DNA from 3 places in the Paenibacillus sp. FSL R7-0210 genome. Region 2 is predicted to be linked to each of the others. Evidence: riboswitches for the same ligand, from Rfam matches in the RefSeq annotation. Region 2 holds a riboswitch; each other region holds the start of a gene.

Region 1 (7,559 bases), 100 kb from region 2:
CTTTTGGAGAAGAGATGTCCTACGTTCGCGTGAGCGGGTGGTGGAGGTCTTTTTTTCATGGTCGAAAACAAACATGTCTTTCGAGGCACAACTCCAGCATGAAAATGAGCAGTGTACCTAATACAGAATGTCGTCCGTTCAACTGTTTAACGTACTTAATTCAGCAAACCGACCACAAATGGACTGGACGCGCTGCGTAGGCCAAATGTAATCGAAAAACCGACCACAATTGGACAGGGTGCGCCGCGTCGGCCAAATGTAATCGAAAAACCGACCACAATTGGACAGGGTGCGCCGCGTCGGCCAAATGTAATCGAAAAACCGACTACAATTGGACAGGGTGCGCCGCGTCGGCCAAATGTAATCGAAAAACCGACTACAATTGGACTGGGTGCGCCGCGTCGGCCAAATGTAATCGAAAAACCGATCACAATTGGCCCGGACGCGCTTCGTCGGCTAAATGTGGTCGAAAAACCGACCACATTTAGCGCGGTGGAGGTGCGTGGGCTGCCGAGAACAGGCGCATGTTGGTATGAGCGGGTATGGCGGAGGCAGAGTCAGCGGATATAGCAAAAAGGCATCCGGGAGGGCGTAGGGTTACGCTCTAACGGGTGCCTTTATGTTAATTAAATGGTTGGAGAAGCGATGGGCCGGGGGCTTAGCCTTCCAGCAGCAGGGATTCCGGGTCCTCCAACAATTCCTTGACTCTGACCAGGAAGCTGACCGCTTCTGATCCGTCCACGATCCGGTGATCGTAGGACAAAGCGATGTACATCATCGGACGGTTGACCGTGCGCTCCTCATCCAGCGCGATGGGGCGCAGCTGGATCTTGTGCATGCCGAGAATGCCGACCTGCGGGGTATTGAGGATTGGTGTGGACAGCAGGGAGCCGAACACTCCGCCGTTCGTGATTGTGAAGGTACCGCCCTGAAGCTCCGGCAGGCTGAGCGTATTGGCGCGCGCCTTGGAGGCCAGTTCGCCGATACGCCGCTCGATCTCTGGGAAGCTAAGCCGGTCGGCATCGCGGACGACGGGTACGACCAGGCCTTCCTTGGCAGCTACGGCAATGCCGATGTCGTAATATTTCTTCAGCAGGAGATCTTCTCCGTCGATCTCGGCGTTCAGCATCGGGTAAGCCTTGAGCGCCCCGATGACAGCCTTGGTGAAGAAGGACATGAAGCCGAGTCCGACCTCGTGCTTCTCCTTGAAGGCATCCTTGCGGCGCTTGCGGATGTCGAGAATGGCCGTCATGTCCACCTCGTTGAAGGTGGTCAGCATCGCGGCCGTCTGCTGCGCTTCGACCAGGCGGCTGGCAATCGTCAGCCGCCGCCGCGACATGCGCTTGCGCTCGGTGGCTTTGCCGTCCTCGGCGTGCGGTGCCTTGCCCGCTGCCGGCGGCGCGGGCTTCGCCGGCTCCGGCCGCACGGCCGCCGGAGCTGCTGGCGCAGCGGCCTGCGGCCCGGCTGCGCCATGACCATCCACATCAGCCTGACCGATCCGGCCGATAGGGTCGCGGGCACTGACCTCGCCGAGGTCGATGCCCCGCTCCCGCGCCAGCTTGCGCGCCCCCGGCGAAGCCAGGGCCGCAGTGCCTGCCGCCGCACCTTCGGCGGCGGCTGGAGCCGTTACCGCAGCGGCCGGTTCAGCCGCTGCGGCACTTGCGGCAGCAGCAGGCGCGCTGCCGCTCTGCGGAGCACTATCTGCTGCAGGCTTGCCCCCGCTGGCAGCACCTGCCCCGGCGGCGCTGCCGATGATGCCGATGGCTTCGCCAACGGCAACGTTCTCGCCCGCCTGGCGCAGGATGGAGGAGATGACGCCGTCCTCCTCCGCACTGATCTCGAGATTGACCTTGTCGGTCTCAAGCTCGGCAAGCACATCTCCCTGGCCGACAGTGTCGCCTTCTTTAACCAGCCATTTGTAGATCGTTCCTTCGGAAATCGATTCGCCCAAATCGGGTACTTTTATCTCGGACACAGGCCGTACCTCCCCAAATATAGTGGTGTGCGTGATATCGGATGACCGCCTTGCTGTGCTCAGGAAGACGGTACAGGTGCTTGCACTGCAGCATTCAATTTCAGGGCTTCCCGGACAATGCGCCGCTGCTCGAAGCTGTGGACATCTGCGTAGCCGCTAGCCGGACTGGAACGGTCCGGACGGCCGATATACTGGACAGTGACCTTCTGCGGTGCGATGGCGCGCAGCCGGGATTCGGCATACGTCCACCCGCCCATATTCTTCGGTTCTTCCTGCACCCAGACGATCTCCTCCAGAGAGCTGAAGCTGCTCAGGTGAGCGCCAAGCTCACGTTCCGGGAACGGATAGAGCTGTTCCATGCGCAAAATGTGCAGCCAGGAGAAGTCCTGTCCGCGCGTTGCCTCCAGTTCCGTCTGCAGGTCGATGGCCACCTTGCCGCTGCATACCACGAGGCGCTTCACGGCTTCCGGCTTACTGCCGAGCAGCGGCTCAGGAAGAACCGGCTGGAAGGTGCCCGAAGCGAGGTCCGCTCCGGCTGAGGTGCTGCGCGTGTTACGGATCAGGCTCTTCGGCGCCATGACCACCAGCGGCCGGGCATCCGGTTGTCCGCAGAGCGCGGCCTGACGGCGGAGCAGATGGAAATACTGCGCAGCGCTGGTCAGGTTGGCTACAGTCCAGTTCTCCTCGGCGGAGAGCTGGAGGAACCGTTCCATTCGGCCGCTGGAGTGCTCTGGTCCTTGGCCTTCATAGCCATGAGGCAGCAGGATCGTCAGATTGCTGCGCTGCGTCCACTTGGCACGGCCGGCGGAAATGAACTGGTCGATAATGACCTGAGCGGCATTGGCGAAGTCGCCATATTGAGCCTCCCAGATGACGAAGGTCTCCGGTGCGAACACGTTATAACCATATTCGAAGCCGAGGACAGAGGCCTCGGACAGCGGACTGTTGTAGACGCCGAAGGAAGCGCTGGAATCACTCAGCTGATGCAGCGGAGAATAGAGTTCGCCGTTCTCGCTGTCATGCAGCACCAGATGGCGGTGGGCGAAGGTGCCGCGCTGTGAATCCTGTCCGCTGAGGCGGATCGGCGTGCCATCCTTCAGGATGGTAGCGAAGGCCAGTGTCTCTGCCAGCGCCCAGTCTACCCGCTCTCCGTCATTCAGCGCATCCTTGCGGCGCTGCAGAATCCGTTCCAGCTTCGGATAGACCTTGAAGCCCGCCGGTACGCGCAGCAGCTCGCGGTTAATCTCCTGCAGACCGGCCAGAGGGAAGGCTGTCGGACGCTGCTGGGGACTGCCGTTATCCAGCGCGACGGCGGTTTTGGACTCCGCATTCTTCTGCTTGCCTTCCTTCATCTGATCGAAGGCCTGCTGGAGGACACTCTCCGCCTCGGCAATCATGTTCTTCAGATCATCGGCTGTGATTACCTTCTCGCGCTCCAGGCGTTCTGCATAAGCGCGGTACACAGTAGGGTGGTTCCGCACTTTGCCGTACACAATCGGCTGGGTCGTCTCGGGATCATCCATTTCATTATGTCCGTGGCGGCGGTAGCCGATCAGATCAATCAGGAAGTCCTTCTTGAACATATGGCGGTAAGCGCTGGCCAGACGGACTGCGGCAATGCAGGCTTCCGGGTCATCGGCATTGACATGCACGACCGGAATCTCATACCCTTTGGCCAGGTCGCTGGCATAATGGGTGGAGCGGGAATCCTCGCTCTCGGTGGTGAAGCCGATCCGGTTATTGACGATAATATGCACGGTACCGCCATTCTGATAACCCTGCAATTTGCCGATATTAAGCGTCTCAGCGACAATGCCTTCGCCAGGGAAGGCTGCATCGCCGTGCATCAGCACAGCCATAGCCTTGCTTGTGTTCAGCTTAGGCAGTCCCGGAGCGTTGCGTTCTTCCTGTGCGGCGCGTGTGAAGCCCTCGACGACAGGATTGACGAATTCAAGATGGCTCGGGTTATTGGCCAGCGTGATCCGGGTACGCACGGTCTCGCCTTCGCGGACGGCACGGTCAGCCCCGAGATGGTACTTCACATCACCGCTCCACCCGTAGGTCACGCCCATGGAGCCTTCCGAAGGGAACAGCTCTTTGTTCGGCGAATGATGGAACTCTGAGAAAATAATATCATAAGGCTTGCCCAGAATATGGGCCAGCACATTAAGTCTTCCGCGGTGGGCCATACCCATCAGGATATGCTCGGCGCCGTCATGCGCGGCAGCCCGCACAATCTCATCCAGCATCGGCACAAGGGCATCATTGCCCTCCAGGCTGAAGCGCTTTTGGCCGACGAAGGTCTTGTGCAGGAAGGTCTCGAAATGCTCCACCTGAACCAGCCGCTTCAGCAGCTCTTTGCGTTCTGTATTATTCAGCGGGGCAGGGGAGGTCATCGATTCCGCCTGGCTGTTGAGCCAACGCAGCTCGCGTTCATCATGCACATGCCCGAATTCATAAGCAATGGTCTGTGTATAGGCCTGGCGCATTCTGTGGACGGCATCCATTGCGGTATGCACATCCGCAGGGGCATTATCCCAGATCAGCGAAGCGGGCAGGGCATTAAGATCCTCGCGGGTAAGCTCGTAGGTCTCCAGCTCCAGCCATTTGGCCATCGGGTTCGTGCTGCGCTCCAGCGGGTCAATGTCTGCGGCCATATGGCCATATATTCGAATATTGGCGATCAGCTTCGAGGCCTTGACAGCCTTCTTGAGCCACTCGGCATCTGCTGATACGGCAGGCCTTGGAGCCCTCTCGGCATCGGGTGCCAGTGGAGGGGGGCCGGATACGGTGAAGAGATCGCGGTAATGCTGTTCAACAGAAGAGGGGTCCTTGACAAATTGCTCATATCTTTCTTGGATGTAGCCCAGGTTGGGGCCGTAGTATTTGCTCCATACTGTGTCGTTATAGGGCTCTTTGACTGCCATGAATAGGTCCTCCTAACGGATAAACTCCACGCGAGGCATCCAGTGTGCCACTTGGCGGAGCTGCAAATGTTTGCGGTTTCATTCTCATCCTATTGTGCTACTTTCCGGCGGGGTAATCAATTCATACTTTCGGTCAATCCGTTCGCAATTTGGCATGATTCATTACAGTATTCATACGGAACTATCATAAATAGAAAAAACTCATATAACAGCCCGTTATACATACAAATGGGTAATTGTCTCTATACGATGTTGCGTGCAGCGGTAAGTCGGGGCGGATGGGGTTCCCTTTAGTATATTTAAACTATTAGCTAGTGTTTGAACTTGGAACTGGAAATATTTATACAAGCCGCTGGCAATTTCAGCTAAGTTTCCTCACATTTTTTCATAAAAAAATTCCAGAAAACGACACACTAATTGCGTATGATCTTGTATAATGTTATTGCGGAGAACGGTTTCATCGATTCTTGCCAGATCCTTTCATGATGGAAAGGGTCCAGTAAAAGGTAAACCTGCCGAAAGACAGGGGCACAAAGTCTCGGATCTAAAGTAGAAATACTACAAAGTAGCAATACTACTATGATGGCCGGACTGCCTGGGGACGCGAAAATTCTAGGAGGAGATTTCTTGGATATGTCCAACCAGGGGAATGACGAGCTGCAGGCAGTAGATCTGGATTTAGAATGGGTGCACTTGCTGATGTCTGCCAAGCAGGCGGGGATCGCGGCGGAGGATATCCGCCGGTTTCTAAGTGAGAAGGCGCTCCAGGCGATGTAAGGGCGGTCATCATTGTTCGGATACATACAGAAAAGGCACAGCGTCCGGTACGCTGTGCCTTTTCTGTATGCCGCTTGAAAGGCTGCCTTCGCCGAAGGCGGCCTCCCTGCCGTGCGGAGTCTTCCCTGTGGCATATAATGCCCGTCTAGTTGTCCTTTTGTTCCATGCGCCATTTCTGGTAATCGAGGAATTCCTTGAATTCGCGTTTGCTTATACCGGAGGCCATGGCCTCCTGAACAAGCCGGAACCATTCCCCGTCCAGAGCCTGTTCTTCCGTCTCTGCCAGTCCGCCATACAACAGTGCATGAATGGATACCTGAAGCGCGTCAGCGATTTTTTCGATGAATTGAATGGAGGGGTTGGATTGAATGTTCCGTTCCACATTACTGAGGTATGATTTCGCCACATCAGCCTTATCGGCAAGCTCGGATAACGAATAGCCCTTCTCCAGCCGGAGTTTGTGGATGCGGCTTCCCATAGTATCTGACACGATTACAACGCCCTCCGTACTTTTTTTGGTGAAAAATAAGAAGTGATATGCTTCGCGCTATACATTCTCCTTATCTTTCTCGTTGAAACGGTACCGCCCGTTCAAAGGCCGGCAAAGCCGTTTTCTCTTGTCAGTATAACAAAAATCCGCAAAACGGACAAAAATCCTTGAACCCGGCAGCGGGGAAAAAGAAACGGCATACCCGGCCCGGATGAGGGAGGATATGCCGTCTTGATGGATTGTTGAAACGCTGCCTTCCTAATAAAAGGACGGCAAAGCTATTTTCACTTGTATAGGCTGGCCCCTGATCTACTTGGCTTCTCCCACTCCTTGAAGAGCATCGAAGGTCCAGTTCAGAGCTAAGCCGTCACCCTGGAAAATGTTCTGATCGAGCGTGTTGTCTACGAATTCGAAGGCGATCTTGAAGGTCTTGGACCCGGCGGCGGCAATCCCTCCTGGCAGTACACCTACTGCTACGAGATCGTAGCTGGGGGTGTTTTTCAGATCCTTCAGGGAGATCTCGGACAGCACATGACCGCTTAGTGAACCGCCGGTGTACGTATTATCCAGGAGCTTGACCTTGAAGTGGTCTCCGAGATCCTGGCCCGCGTTATCGCCCTTGGCATCGGTCACGGTGTAAGTGGTGGCAAGCTTGAGGAATTTGATATCCAGTGTGCCGTCATTGGACAAGGTGAAGGTGCGGACGGTGTAGTCTCCCGGCTTCAGATTCGTCAGCGCTACCGGAGTATTGAAGGAAGAGCCGAGCTTCAGCGTACCCGCTGCGAAGGTTGCCGTGCTGGTAGCTGTGGAGCTGAAGTAAGCGAAGGTGCCCCCGCCGATTAAAGACAAGCCCAGTGCTGCCGATGCTACGCCAAGACCCAATGTTTTTTTGATACCCATTATTTATTTCCTCCTCGAATGGTTTGTTTTTGTGGAATTATTTGAGCGTGCCTTTTTCCTGGTTGGCTTCGAAATTCAGAGTCAGTGCAAGCGTGTCGCCCTGATAATAGTTCTGCGGCTGGAGGGTCTCCTTGAAGGCGAATTGGATGGTCAGGTTATCCGAGGTGCCGGCTTTGATGCCGGACTTCTCTCCGCCTAAGATCGCTCCGAGAATTCCCCGGGCCACCAGATCGGGACTCTCCTGCTCCAGATCGGCCAGCGAGATGACCAGGAGCGGCGATTCCTTCTTATCCTTGTTCACGAGGAAGGTCACAATAATATCATCCTTGAAATTATGGGAGCCGTTGTCTCCCTGGGCGTCTGTAATGGCCGATGAGGTGCGCAGTACCACTTTGGGAATATTGAGCGTCCCGTCATTTTTAAGTTTGAAGTCCCGTAAGACCGTATCACCCGGCTTGAGATTGCTGAGATTAACAATGACGGAGGGGTC
Region 2 (7,559 bases):
TCATGAGGTCGAGCTCATTGTTTCTGCTAACCAATCATCAGTCTCTACCTTACAACTTCATTTGAGGCTGGATGAACAGTTGGATGCCAAGGATATCGTATCAGCGGTTAATGCGATGGTGCTGGCTCATGACAAAGCATTGGTATGATTACATTCACTAACCGGCTTGGTGGCATCTCCCTGGTCGTTAGTGCACCAGGATTGGGACTGGAAGGCCAGGAAGATAGCCACCCATCTGTGTTCATTCTCGAAATGAATAAGGACGCCGCCGTCTTGCCATGTGCCATTTTCTCTGGCGTACCCGCCCGCATTGCCTTGGTTCATATGAATATTATGAACGCCCTGCCCAGGGGAGAAGCCGAAGTACTTATCGGGCTTATCCTCTTCTGGTCCCCAAGGCTCGCCGAATACGTACAGGGTTGCATCCTGTTGCTGTGCCTCCTTGAGATAAGAGGTGATTTTATCATAAAGATTGTTGCGGGGATCGCTGTTTTCGGGTTCATTCCGGTTCGTATTAGGCAGAGCTACCATCTTACTGGGAATCACCAGGTTTCCCCTGATATAATCAAGGGCAAGGCTCCGGTTATGCCTGGTGATCTTCGTGAAGCCGGATTCAAGCGTGAGCCAACGGGCCGTTTCTTCCGCTTTGAAATGTTCGCCCACATAATAAAGCACCTGATTTGCGGTGTCCTCCGGTAAATGTTCCGCTTTTGCGCTTGATCTGATATTGATAGCCACCCTGTACTTTTTATTAATATCACCTTCAACCTCAACCAGTACCTGGACATGATTATTTTTGACACCTAGCTTATATATGGTATTCTCATTGGATAATTTGCATTTTAATACCCCGTACCCTTGATCTAATCCGTTACCCATAGTTCGTCAGTCCCCCTTCTTAGCTATTAATGTTTCCCATAGAAGGCCATAGTCATTCTGAGTAAAAAGGTGTTCAACAGAGGAGGCAAGCTGCATTATGAAATGCCTAACCATTCGCCAGCCGTGGGCCACGTTAATTGCGCTGGGAGAAAAACAAATCGAAACCCGGACCTGGCGGACCGCCCAGCGGGGAGAGTTAGCCATTCATGCCGGGATGCAGGTGAATAAGGCGATCTGCCGGACGGAGCCGTATCAGTCGTTGCTGGCACGTTACGGTTACACTGCGGACAACCTGCCAACCGGCAAGATCATTGCAGTCAGCCGCATTGCGGATTGCTGTGAGGTGACGCCGGAGCTTGCGCAGCAAGGCTGGCCGGGCGGCAATGAATATGTATTCGGCAATTATGCCGAAGGAAGGTATGCCTGGATGCTGGAGGAGGTTGTTCCGCTGGTACATCCCATACCTGCTAAGGGACGTCTGGGTTTCTGGGAATATCCTGTGCTGGAAGAGGAATTGTGAATTTCTTGACGGCAATGTGAAGAAAAATTGCTCCAGATTGGCTGTCAGCTGGTATAATTGGGATATTCGGCGGGAAATCTTCCTATATATAAGGAGAGTTGTGCTCTGAGGCGGTCTACCGCTGGAGAGGGGCAGAAATGCCGGGAAGGAGCGTATGCATAATAGATGGGAAGCCTTCTAATTGCATGGCTTTGTATGCTTTGTTTGTTTCTTGCGTTCAGGGATCAGGTAAGCCGGAGAATCCTGTACCCGGTAGCTGTGGTGGTGATATGCGGCACATTGGGGTATTGGACGTTGTTAATGTAGCCGCATCCGGGCGATCATTTAATGCAGAAGTCTGCCGCTTGCGGCAGGCTTCTTTGTTAGCGCTGCTCCATCTTCTCCATACCCAGATATCTGCGCATATGCAGAGTGGCCTGGGCGGCAATCACATCATCCAGCAGCAGCATCCGTTCGTGATAGCCCCTGCAGACAAATTTGGCTTCAACACCCGTCTCCAGCCGCTGCTGCTCATAGACCTTCAGACCACGTGCGCGCATTCCGGCACGGACCTCCCGCAGATCGGCAGAAGCGGCATGAGCGGCCGACTGGATTACCTCCAGATAAGGTGCAGGCGTGCGCAGCTCAGAGGCTATAGCAGAAGCATCGCGCTCGAAGGCGGATAGAATAAGCGGCAGCAAAATATAAGATTTGACCAGCAGGTTGTCCTGGCTCTCTGCTCTTTGCATCCTTCTCAACCCCTCGAAGAGAACGTATATTCGCATTGTAACTCATCCTTCAAAAAATAATCAATGGGTTTTATAAATTAACTCAAATAATGTGATATATTTCACAAAAAAATAAGATGAATTATTTTATATTAAAATTGAAATATTAAAGATTGAAAAATAAATCAGCTCAAAGGAGAATGGCAATGAGTCGTGAAGGAAGCCTCCGCCGTGGTTTGGTATTCGGGATCATTCTAAGTGTTCCGCTCTGGGTATCGATGATTGGCTGGGTTCAGCTGTTCGGGTCTGCCTAGGCGACATTTTATTCAAAATATATGAAGTCTATTAGCAGGTGTCGTCCCTATGGGCGGCACTTTTTTTTCGAGCTGAGGTGCCTGTAAATAGGTAAAATTGCATTGAACAGGAGCAGACAATGAGTAGGAGGGGTCTGAAGGCGATAAAATAGGACAAATGCATCAAATTTAAATAATATAAATTGATATTATTATAGGTAAGAGAGATAAACGGCTACAGCCAATCCTCTGATTTCTCGACTTTTTTCGTCAGCATATAAAAAAAGATTCGCCCCTGAAGCCTTATGATAAAAGGGTTAAATGAGGAATCTTCGCAAAAATAATTTCAAAAAATATACTGGGAATGGATTGACAACAGGGTGGGGGAGCGGATAAACTGAAATTAGTACAAAAGTAACAAATGTCATAGACTCAACAATGATCTTACATAAGCAAATCTTAATTGCATACCGAAATCATGTACAAACGCAAACCGTATCGAAAGAACGGGACGCAAAGTCAGGAATCTACTGTCTCTAAAGTTGAGGCTAGGGTCGTCCGGCCGCCGTGAAGCTAACCCTTCGTGGCGGTCTTTTTGTTGTTATAGTCGCGTGACAGATTCATAGAATAGTAACTAGGAGGTGTGGACTATTGAAGAAAAGAGTACGTAAAACAGCTGCCATCCTTATGGCAGGCCTATTGACCCTATCCAGTGCCTTTACGTGGGGGACGGATGTTAGAGCAGCTTCAGGGGTGCCGTATACGCCAACACCGGTTTTGGGGGTTGCAGGGAATTTTAATGCTTTTATCCTCGGGGATTTTAAACAAGCCAATGACCAGATTGAAGGCCGCCTGGCAGCGGCGGGGAACATTACCCTCTCCGGAGGATACGGAGTAGCCAGGGCATACAGGGATGCTTCGCCGACGGATGTACTTGTGGCCGGTAAGAATTTTGTACATTTAGGCAGTGGAGAGATCTATGGAAATGTGGTATTTGGGGATAGCTTTACAGCCAATGAGCCTGGTGTCAACATCAAAGGCGGGAAGAAAAATGCCAGCCCGATTGATTTTGCAGCCGAGCAGCAAGCTCTGATCTCCCGATCCACAGAGTATGGGGCCTTGGCCGACACGAATGAGATTGGCGATAATCATTATGGACAGCTCAAGATAAGTGCACCGGATCGTTTCAATGTAGTTCATTTGGATGCCTCGACACTGGCGAAGACCAACTATATCGAATTCAACATTGCACAGAACGCTACGCTGATTATTAATATAAGCGGGTCTACAGTCAATGTGCCGAGCTTTTCAATGAATAACGGCAGAGCCAGTCAGGTATTGTTCAACTTTTACGAAGCTTCTGAGGTGAATATCGCTTATACCTCATTCTTCGGGACGATCCTCGCACCTAGAGCGGATGTTCATTATGCCGGAGCAGAGCTGTACGGAACCCTGATTGCAAAATCTTTTAGCGGCGGGGTAGAGATGCACCTGGGATTGTACGAGGGAGAGGGGCCGCCGCCGAGTCCGACGCCGACCGCAACGCCGACACCTAGTCCATCACCGACACCAACGCCGACAGTGAAACCAACACCAACGGTAACGCCAACACCGACTGTGAAACCAACACCAACGGTAACGCCAACACCTACAGTGAAGCCAACACCGACGGTAACGCCAACACCTACAGTGAAGCCAACACCGACGGTAACGCCTACACCTACAGTGAAGCCAACACCGACCATAAAACCGTCACCTACACCTGTGTGCACTCCAACTCCAAAGCCAACACCGACTGTAAAACCGACACCAACGCCGACCGTGAAGCCGACACCAACGCCGACCGTGAAGCCAACACCAACGCCGACCGTGAAGCCAACACCAACGCCGACCGTGAAGCCGACACCAACGCCGACCGTGAAGCCAACACCAACGCCGACCGTGAAGCCAACACCAACACCGACCGTGAAGCCAACACCAACACCGACCGTGAAGCCGACACCGACCGTGAAGCCAACACCAACGCCGACCGTGAAGCCGACACCAACGCCGACTGTGAAGCCGACACCAACGCCGACCGTGAAGCCGACACCAACGCCGACTGTGAAGCCAACACCAACGCCGACTGTGAAGCCGACACCAACGCCGACTGTGAAGCCGACACCAACGCCAACGGTGAAGCCAACACCGACGCCGACCGTGAAGCCAACACCAACGCCGACCGTGAAGCCGACACCAACGCCAACGGTGAAGCCAACACCGACACCAACAGCGGTGCCGACGCCAACACCAACGGCAGTTCCGACACCAACGCCAACAGCGGTACCGACACCAACGCCAACAGCAGTACCGACACCAACGCCAACGGCAGAACCGACACCAACGCCAACGGCAGTACCGACACCAACACCAACGGCAGTACCGACACCAACACCAACAGCAGTACCGACACCAACGCCAACGGCAGTACCGACACCAACACCAACAGCAGTACCGACACCAACGCCAACGGCAGTACCGACACCAACGCCAACGGCAGTACCGACACCGACGCCAACAGCGGGACCGACACCAACGCCAACGGCAGAGCCGACACCAACACCAACGGCAGAGCCGACACCAACACCAACGGCAGAGCCGACACCAACGCCAACGGCGGTACCGACACCAACGCCAACGGCAGAACCGACACCAACACCAACGGCAGAGCCAACACCAACACCGACGGTAGAACCAACACCGACACCAACGCCAACGGCAGAGCCGACACCAACACCAACGGCAGAGCCAACACCAACGCCGACAGCGGAACCGACACCAACGCCAACGGCAGAACCGACACCAACACCAACGGTAGAACCAACACCAACGCCGACAGCAGAGCCGACACCAACGCCAACGGCAGAACCGACACCAACGCCAACGGCAGAGCCAACACCAACGCCAACGGCAGAGCCAACACCAACACCGACGGTAGAGCCAACACCGACACCGACGGTAGAGCCGACACCAACACCGACGGTAGAGCCAACACCGACACCGACGGTAGAACCGACACCAACGCCAACGGCAGAGCCAACACCAACACCAACGGCAGAGCCAACACCAACACCGACGGTAGAGCCAACACCGACACCGACGGTAGAACCGACACCAACGCCAACGGCAGAGCCAACACCAACACCGACGGCAGAGCCAACACCAACACCGACGGTAGAGCCAACACCGACACCGACGGTAGAACCGACACCAACGCCGACGGTAGAGCCGACACCAACACCGACGGTAGAGCCGACACCAACGCCGACACCGACACCAGAGCCGACACCAACGCCGACACCGACACCAGAGCCGACACCAACGCCGACACCGACACCGACACCGACACCGACACCGACACCAGATCCAACACCAGTAACAACGCCAGCGCCAACATCGCCGCCGTTCAGTTTCCCTCCAGTGCCTACGCCGACTCCGATTATCGGATTTATCGTGAGCAATGATGTGGTTGTGAATGATGATCCGCTGCCGCTTGGACCTGTAGCAACTCCAATAGCTACAACAGTGCCGACGCCGACACCGGCTGTTGCGGTTGCGCAAATAGCAGCAACACCGGAGCCAACGCCTTCAGCAGAACCGGCACCCGATGTAGTCCTTATTGATGATGAGGTTCCTCTAGGCGGTGTGCCTGTGGATGGAACCTTGCCGAAGACGGGCGAATCCAGTCCTGCGCCTTATTATTTTGCCGGTTTGGCACTCGCTGGTCTGGGCTTGATTCTTAGAAGAACCACCAGAAACAGCAAACGTAAATGAGTGACCGGAACTGAGATTTATATAAACAAACGATGATCCTGTAATTTGACCAGGGCTGCTTTCGGAGAAGATGTTCTCCTGAAAGCAGCTCTTTTTTTTATTGGAAATAAGTGCCCGGATACAGAATGTATGCGAAAAACAACATACAATGTGCCGGTGAGAGAGTCAGCGGACCAAATGTATGCGAAAAACAATATACAATGTGCCGGTGAGAGAGTCAGCGGACCAAATGTATGCGAAAAACAATATACAATGTGCCGATGAGAGAGTCAGCGGATCAAATGTATGTGGAAAACAGCATACATGCAATCTGCTGCGGGAAGGCGAGTGTGCTAAATAGAGTCCACCTGCTTCTTTCAAGAGTCTTGCAGAGTACAATGGAGTTGAAGTTTGCGCCTCAGCCGTATTTTTAGTTGGCCGTACTCCCATGCTATACTAGGCTCAAATTAATATGGTTGCTTACTGAAGGAGGAACGTTGATGTGGATGATATACCTGCTTGTGGTGCTGATCGTGGTGGCCGGAGGGGTGGGGTATGCCGGATTCTATTTTTATGGAGTAGCCATTAAACGGGCCCCTAAGGAATTCCTGGCCAAGACCCCAGACCTTAAGATCGATCCGCCGCCGGTGGCCGGAGCCTCGTGGGGAGAAGGAGCGGAGTGGGTGTCCCGGCAGACCTTCCGTGAGGTAGAGCTGGTCTCTGAGGATGGGCTCAAGCTGCAAGGCTATTATCTGGCGTCAGAGCGTGCTGCCGGACGGACGGTCATTGTTGCCCACGGTTATTCCGGGAAGGCCAAGGATATGGGAGCGACCGCCAAGAACTATTATGAGAACCTGGGGTACAATGTGCTGCTGCCTGATGCCAGGGGACACGGGAAAAGTGAAGGAGATTATATCGGCTTTGGCTGGCCGGAACGACGGGATTATCTGAAATGGATCGGATTCGTTCTGCAGGAGAATGGTCCGGACGCGCAAATCGTACTGCATGGTGTATCTATGGGCGGAGCCACGGTGCTGATGACGTCCGGCGAGGAGCTTCCTCCGCAGGTCAAGGCGATTGTCGCCGATTGCGGTTATACCTCGGTCAAGGCCCAGCTGTCCTATCAGCTGAAGCGGATGTACCATCTGCCGAGCTTCCCGTTTGTGCCGGTGGCCAGTCTGGTGACCCGGATGAAGGCCGGTTATTTCTTCGGGGAGGCGTCTGCGCTGAAGCAGGTTCGCAAGGCCAAGGTGCCGATTCTGTTCATCCACGGGGATGCGGATAAGTTCGTGCCTTATGCAATGATGAATGAGCTGTATGAGGCCTGCCGGAGTCCGAAGGAGCAACTGGTGGTGCATGGAGCGGGGC
Region 3 (7,559 bases), 200 kb from region 2:
ATCATTCATGTACTTCGCTGGTTCCCTTCCTGGGTATTCTAGGAGGGGAGCTGTAAGAGCCGCATAGTTGCTCAAAGCTGATGTTGATGAAGCGCATCAAGGAAGCTGTGGCTTACAATAAATTGAGGAGGAACCCTTGTGAAGGCCAGATATAGTGTAATTGTGCCCATGTATAATGAGGAGGAAGTCATTCAGATAACCTACGAACGGCTCAAAAAAGTAATGGATGAGTGCGGGGATTCCTATGAGCTCGTGTTCGTCAATGACGGCAGCCGGGACCGTACGGCTGAGATTATGCGCGAAATCAGTAATAGGGATGAGCATGTCAAGCTGATTGACTTCTCCCGTAACTTCGGCCATCAGGTGGCGATTACGGCGGGTATGGATTATGCTGAAGGCCAGGCTGTTGTGGTGATTGACGCAGATCTCCAGGACCCGCCGGAGGTCATCCTGCAGATGATCGCCAAGTGGAAGGAAGGCTACGAGGTAGTCTATGCCAAGCGGCTGAAGCGCCACGGAGAGACCTTCTTTAAGAAGGTGACAGCCAAAATCTTTTACCGTCTGCTCAGCAGCATGACCAGTGTGGAGATTCCCACAGATACCGGGGACTTCCGGCTCATCGACCGTAAGGTCTGCGATGTGCTGCGCGGTCTGAAGGAGAAGAACCGTTATGTACGGGGGCTGGTAAGCTGGGTCGGCTTCCGGCAGACCATGGTGGAATATGTGCGGGAGGAACGCTTCGCAGGGGAGACGAAATATCCGCTCAAAAAAATGATCCGCTTTGCGCTCGACGGAATCACCTCCTTCTCGCACAAGCCGCTCAAAATCGCCTCTTATGTCGGCTTCTTCCTGTCCTTCTCCAGCTTCATCTACCTGTTCCTGGTCTTATTCCAGAAAGTCTTCACCTCTTGGACTGTGCCGGGCTGGGCATCCATTGTCGGGGTGAACCTGCTGTTTAACGGCATTGTGCTGATGCTGCTGGGCGTGATCGGGGAATACATCGGACGGATCTATGATGAATCTAAGGATAGACCGCTTTATATCGTACGCGAGACCCGAGGCTACCCGGAGGCAGAGGCCGAAGACACGCGGAAGGCAAGCGATTATGCAAGATAAGGCTTGGCGCGCAGGCATGATCCAGTTTCTGAAATTCAATGCGGTGGGCCTGCTTAACACGTTCATTGATTTTGCAGTATTTACCCTGCTGCATTCCCTGGGCATGCTTAACACCCCTGCACAGATTATTTCCTACAGTGCCGGGACGGCCAACAGCTTTTTCTGGAATAAGAAGGTGACCTTCAAGGGAAGGGACAGAGGCGGGGATGGCCGCTTTGACCGGATGCAGCTAGTAAGATTTATTGTGCTGAATCTGCTGGTGCTGGGCATTTCGGTGCTGCTGATTCATCTGCTGACTGATCGGCTGGGAGTCCAGGTGCTGATGGCCAAGGTGCTGGTTACCTTTGTTACAGTAATCATTAATTTCTTTGGAAGCCGGAAGTGGGTATTCTAGAGGTACAGTATGTCTTCCCCGTCCCCTGCGGGGGCAGCACTTATTCTATATTGCGGAGGCGATTGTCATGCGGAAGTTATCCTATTTGATTATACTTGCCGGGGTCCTGATTATGCTCTACCCCAAAGGAAGCGAATGGTACGAGGACCGTCAGCAGCAGAAGCTGCTGGAAGAGGCTGAACAGGCCTATAGTGAAATCGTTCCTTCGGCTACGGCTCCTGCCAGCCAGGATCTGAGCAAGCCTTATGCGGAAGTCACCCAGCTGCTGGCGGAAGAGTCTGGTGCGGAAGAGCCGGTGCCCACTACAGCGCCCGAGATTGAAGTGGGAGGCAAGATCACCGCTATTATTGAAATCGATAAAATCGATCTGAAGCTGCCTGTACTGGAGGGCGCCACCAAGACCAATATGAAGCATGCGGCGGCGCATATGAAGGAGACAGCTCCGATTGGCGCGGTAGGCAATGCAGCGATTGCGGCACATCGGTCAAGAACGGCAGGGCGGCTGTTCAACAGACTGGATGAGGTCGGTAAAGGGGATGCCATTACTGTTATTACAAGCGGACAGGAATACAAATATGTTGTATATGATGTATCTATTGTAGAGCCTACCGATATTTCAGTTCTGAAGGGTAAGGATGATGATAAGATTCTGACCCTCATTACCTGTGATCCGCTTGTCAACCCTACCCACAGACTCATTATTCATGCAAAGTTGACCTGATTGTCATAGGACAATGCTGAGAAAGGTCAAAAAACATAAAATTTTAGTCTATTTTTGCGGGAATCTAGTGATTTGGGTCTTGCTAATAGATTGAGATATGGTAAGCTATAACTATGAAAGCTAATACACGATAACGGCAAACCTATCGAAAGGTAGGGACGCAAAGCTACAGGGCCTTCCCGTCATGGATGGCAGCCAGTTACCGAATGAAGAGGCTTTTTTTGTTTGTTTTCATTCTGAATCTGTCATTATGTGGCAGTAGATTGGACAGATAAAGCTTATACGATAACGGCAAACCTATCGAAAGGTAGGGACGCAAAGCTAAAGGGCCTTCCCGTAAGAATGGCAGCCAGCTACCGAAAGGGGTTTTATCCATGAAGAAGTTTTATTTAATGCTGATTACACTTTTTGTGATCGTCACTTCCGTGCAGACAGGCACTGCTCAAGCAGCAAATGCAGATTCAAGCTGGTTAAATGTTGGACAACTTGATCAAGGGGTTATCGGGGTATCGTACGATGTTCCTAAAGACAAGAAGATGAAGCTCATGATTACCAAGGACAATAACAGCTATACTTACAACTTATACACTTCCAAACCGACCGAGACGTTCCCGCTGCAACAAGGTAATGGCTCTTACAAGGTCTCCGTTCTTGAGAATACTACCGGCAACAAATACAAAGTACTATCTTCCGAGACTGTATCTCTTTCAATGAGCAATGTGAATGCCGTATATTTGAGCTCTGTACAGAATGTAAAGTGGAGTTCTTCCGATAAATCCGTTCAAAAGGCAGCACAGCTTACAAAGGGTCTGACCACAGATGCAGACAAAGTTAAGGCTATCTACAATTACATCGTAGCTAACGTGAAATATGACTACTCTCTGGCCAACAGCGTAAGCACAGATTATATTCCGAACAACGACAATACACTGGCTACCAACAAAGGTATCTGCTACGATTACGCTTCCTTGTTCGCTACTATGCTCCGCAGTGAAGGGATTCCAACCAAGTTGGTTATGGGGAATACAAGCTATGTAACTTCATACCATGCCTGGAACGAAGTGTTCCTGAACGGCAAATGGGTGACGATTGATACTACAGTGGATGCAGGTCTGGGTAAGAAAACAGCATCAACAGAACTGATCAAATCAGCAAGCAAATATACTGCAGCGAAATTCTACTAAGAATAGCTGTAACTATAGCATTATCTGAGAATAACCCGCTTAGTCATTAAGCGGGTTATTTTTATTTATATAAAGGTTGCTTTTTAATAGAAGGATAGGTTATTATAAATAAGCGTTGTTGGAGCGGCAAAGGAAATGAGAGATTACTTAAATAAGTGATTTCAAAAATAAAGCTTGCATTGCTCAGATGAACGTGATATATTATAAGAGTTGCTGGTGACGACAACATCGACACTAACAACGAGCTTGATCTTTGAAAACTGAACAACGAGTGAGTATCGGAGATCACTTCGGTGAGATCCAAAAATGAGAATGTAAATTCTCGTCAGATGTTTCAAAATGAGCAATCGCTCTTTCTAAATACCAATTTGGAGAGTTTGATCCTGGCTCAGGACGAACGCTGGCGGCATGCCTAATACATGCAAGTCGAGCGGAGTTTGAGAGGAAGCTTGCTTCCTTTCAAACTTAGCGGCGGACGGGTGAGTAACACGTAGGCAACCTGCCCTCAAGCCTGGGATAACTACCGGAAACGGTAGCTAATACCGGATAATTTCTTTTTTCTCCTGAGAGAAGAATGAAAGGCGGAGCAATCTGCTGCTTGGGGATGGGCCTGCGGCGCATTAGCTAGTTGGTGGGGTAACGGCCCACCAAGGCGACGATGCGTAGCCGACCTGAGAGGGTGAACGGCCACACTGGGACTGAGACACGGCCCAGACTCCTACGGGAGGCAGCAGTAGGGAATCTTCCGCAATGGGCGCAAGCCTGACGGAGCAATGCCGCGTGAGTGATGAAGGTTTTCGGATCGTAAAGCTCTGTTGCCAGGGAAGAACGTCCGGTAGAGTAACTGCTGCCGGAGTGACGGTACCTGAGAAGAAAGCCCCGGCTAACTACGTGCCAGCAGCCGCGGTAATACGTAGGGGGCAAGCGTTGTCCGGAATTATTGGGCGTAAAGCGCGCGCAGGCGGTTATTTAAGTCTGGTGTTTAAACCTTGGGCTCAACCTGAGGTCGCACTGGAAACTGGGTGACTTGAGTACAGAAGAGGAAAGTGGAATTCCACGTGTAGCGGTGAAATGCGTAGATATGTGGAGGAACACCAGTGGCGAAGGCGACTTTCTGGGCTGTAACTGACGCTGAGGCGCGAAAGCGTGGGGAGCAAACAGGATTAGATACCCTGGTAGTCCACGCCGTAAACGATGAGTGCTAGGTGTTAGGGGTTTCGATACCCTTGGTGCCGAAGTTAACACAGTAAGCACTCCGCCTGGGGAGTACGGTCGCAAGACTGAAACTCAAAGGAATTGACGGGGACCCGCACAAGCAGTGGAGTATGTGGTTTAATTCGAAGCAACGCGAAGAACCTTACCAGGTCTTGACATCCAACTAACGAAGCAGAGATGCATCAGGTGCCCTTCGGGGAAAGTTGAGACAGGTGGTGCATGGTTGTCGTCAGCTCGTGTCGTGAGATGTTGGGTTAAGTCCCGCAACGAGCGCAACCCTTGACTTTAGTTGCCAGCAGGTGAAGCTGGGCACTCTAGAGTGACTGCCGGTGACAAACCGGAGGAAGGTGGGGATGACGTCAAATCATCATGCCCCTTATGACCTGGGCTACACACGTACTACAATGGCCGGTACAACGGGAAGCGAAGCCGCGAGGTGGAGCCAATCCCAGCAAAGCCGGTCTCAGTTCGGATTGCAGGCTGCAACTCGCCTGCATGAAGTCGGAATTGCTAGTAATCGCGGATCAGCATGCCGCGGTGAATACGTTCCCGGGTCTTGTACACACCGCCCGTCACACCACGAGAGTTTACAACACCCGAAGTCGGTGGGGTAACCCGCAAGGGAGCCAGCCGCCGAAGGTGGGGTAGATGATTGGGGTGAAGTCGTAACAAGGTAGCCGTATCGGAAGGTGCGGCTGGATCACCTCCTTTCTATGGAGAATGGTCTTCTGCAATGAAGACATTCAAATCTTAAATCTAGCCGGTCGGCTAGTTGCTCACTCGTTGGTCAGTTTTGAGAGTTTAAGCTCTCATCTTTACTGGCTGTAACTTCTATCGACACAGTCGTGTTCGACCAGAACTTACAGCAACTTGATCCTTGAAAACTGGATACCGAAACGAATTTGCGTTTTAGAACATCTTTTAGCTGAAACTTGTGTAAGCAAGTGGAAATAGTTATTAGTTGCTACCGTGATTTTCCTTAGGGAAAACGCATTGGTTAAGCTACTAAGAGCACACGGAGGATGCCTAGGCGCCAGGAGCCGACGAAGGACGTGGCGAACAACGAAACTGCCTCGGGGAGCTGTAAGCAAGCTTTGATCCGGGGGTGTCCGAATGGGGAAACCCAGCTGTGGTAATTCGCAGTTACTCATTTCTGAATACATAGGAAATGCAGAGGCAGACCAGGGGAACTGAAACATCTAAGTACCCTGAGGAAGAGAAAACAATAGTGATTCCGTCAGTAGCGGCGAGCGAACGCGGAACAGCCTAAACCAAGGGGCTTGCCTCTTGGGGTTGTGGGACGTCTCACATGGAGTTACAAAGGAATTCAGTAGGTGAAGAGGTCTGGAAAGGCCCGCGATAGAGGTAAAAGCCCTGTAGCCTAAACTGTGTTCCCTCCGAGACGGATCCCGAGTAGTGCGGGGCACGTGAAACCCCGTATGAATCCAGCAGGACCATCTGCTAAGGCTAAATACTACCTGGCGACCGATAGTGAAACAGTACCGTGAGGGAAAGGTGAAAAGCACCCCGGAAGGGGAGTGAAATAGAACCTGAAACCGTGTGCTTACAAAAAGTCAGAGCCCTCTTTATGGGTGATGGCGTGCCTTTTGTAGAATGAACCGGCGAGTTACGTTTAACATGCAAGGTTAAGGTGAGAAGCCGGAGCCGCAGCGAAAGCGAGTCTGAATAGGGCGATTTAGTATGTGGACGTAGACCCGAAACCGTGTGATCTACCCCTGTCCAGGGTGAAGGTGCGGTAACACGCACTGGAGGCCCGAACCCACGCATGTTGAAAAATGCGGGGATGAGGTGGGGGTAGCGGAGAAATTCCAATCGAACTCGGAGATAGCTGGTTCTCCCCGAAATAGCTTTAGGGCTAGCCTCGGTGAATGGAGTGGTGGAGGTAGAGCACTGATTGGGTGCGGGGCCCGCAAGGGTTACCAAGCTCAGTCAAACTCCGAATGCCATTTACTTCTTGCCGGGAGTCAGACAGTGAGTGCTAAGATCCATTGTCAAAAGGGAAACAGCCCAGACCATCAGCTAAGGTCCCCAAGTGTGTGTTAAGTGGGAAAGGATGTGGAGTTGCACAGACAACCAGGATGTTGGCTTAGAAGCAGCCACCATTGAAAGAGTGCGTAATAGCTCACTGGTCGAGTGACTCTGCGCCGAAAATGTAACGGGGCTAAACACACCACCGAAGCTATGGCTAGATGCTTTGCATCTGGGGTAGGGGAGCGTTGTATGTGGGTTGAAGGTGTACCGTAAGGAGCGCTGGACAGCATACAAGTGAGAATGCCGGTATGAGTAACGAAAAGATCAGTGAGAATCTGATCCGCCGAAAGCCCAAGGTTTCCTGAGGAAGGCTCGTCCGCTCAGGGTAAGTCGGGACCTAAGGCGAGGCCGACAGGCGTAGTCGAAGGACAACAGTTTGAAATTACTGTACCACCGTAATCCGCTATGAGCGATGGGGTGACGCAGGAGGGTAGTGACGCGGACTGATGGATGTCCGTCTAAGCAGTGAGGCTGGTGTGCAGGCAAATCCGCACATCATTAAGGCTGGGCTGTGATGGGGAGCGAAAATTATAGTAGCGAAGGTCATGATCTCACACTGCCAAGAAAAGCCTCTAGCCAGGAGAAGGTGCCCGTACCGCAAACCGACACAGGTAGGCGAGAAGAGAATTCTAAGGCGCGCGGAAGAACTCTCGTTAAGGAACTCGGCAAAATGACCCCGTAACTTCGGGAGAAGGGGTGCCTCGGTAGGGTGAATAGCCCGAGGGGGCCGCAGTGAAAAGGCCCAAGCGACTGTTTAGCAAAAACACAGGTCTGTGCGAAGCCGCAAGGCGAAGTATACGGGCTGACGCCTGCCCGGTGCTGGAAGGTTAAGGGGAGCGGTTAGGGGTTAAACCCGAAGCTGTGAACCGAAGCCCCA

Evidence for each region. A riboswitch is a leader RNA that binds a small molecule or an ion and turns the genes downstream of it on or off. The one in region 2 is predicted to bind cyclic di-GMP.
Region 1: another riboswitch for cyclic di-GMP. It lies ahead of MKY64_RS25380 (anti-repressor SinI family protein); the one in region 2 lies ahead of MKY64_RS24935 (choice-of-anchor A family protein).
Region 3: another riboswitch for cyclic di-GMP. It lies ahead of MKY64_RS24120 (transglutaminase-like domain-containing protein); the one in region 2 lies ahead of MKY64_RS24935 (choice-of-anchor A family protein).

Annotation. Positions count from the first base shown of each region.
Region 1 covers NZ_JBBPAR010000001.1:6,006,285-6,013,843, reverse strand. The annotation lists gene odhB (2-oxoglutarate dehydrogenase complex dihydrolipoyllysine-residue succinyltransferase) at 659-1,975, opposite strand; gene MKY64_RS25385 (2-oxoglutarate dehydrogenase E1 component) at 2,035-4,902, opposite strand; cyclic di-GMP riboswitch class I at 5,398-5,501, shown strand; gene MKY64_RS25380 (anti-repressor SinI family protein) at 5,536-5,679, shown strand; gene MKY64_RS25375 (helix-turn-helix domain-containing protein) at 5,825-6,157, opposite strand; gene MKY64_RS25370 (TasA family protein) at 6,479-7,069, opposite strand; gene MKY64_RS25365 (TasA family protein) at 7,107-7,559, opposite strand, start outside.
Region 2 covers NZ_JBBPAR010000001.1:5,902,914-5,910,472, reverse strand. The annotation lists gene MKY64_RS24955 (hypothetical protein) at 1-148, shown strand, start outside; gene MKY64_RS24950 (YukJ family protein) at 127-879, opposite strand; gene MKY64_RS24945 (ASCH domain-containing protein) at 977-1,399, shown strand; gene MKY64_RS24940 (hypothetical protein) at 1,762-2,127, opposite strand; cyclic di-GMP riboswitch class I at 2,877-2,969, shown strand; gene MKY64_RS24935 (choice-of-anchor A family protein) at 3,051-6,212, shown strand; gene MKY64_RS24930 (alpha/beta hydrolase) at 6,698-7,559, shown strand, end outside.
Region 3 covers NZ_JBBPAR010000001.1:5,706,398-5,713,956, reverse strand. The annotation lists gene MKY64_RS24140 (glycosyltransferase family 39 protein) at 1-42, shown strand, start outside; gene MKY64_RS24135 (glycosyltransferase family 2 protein) at 139-1,116, shown strand; gene MKY64_RS24130 (GtrA family protein) at 1,106-1,510, shown strand; gene MKY64_RS24125 (class D sortase) at 1,578-2,231, shown strand; cyclic di-GMP riboswitch class I at 2,357-2,438, shown strand; cyclic di-GMP riboswitch class I at 2,512-2,592, shown strand; gene MKY64_RS24120 (transglutaminase-like domain-containing protein) at 2,606-3,415, shown strand; rRNA gene MKY64_RS24115 (16S ribosomal RNA) at 3,781-5,341, shown strand; rRNA gene MKY64_RS24110 (23S ribosomal RNA) at 5,626-7,559, shown strand, end outside.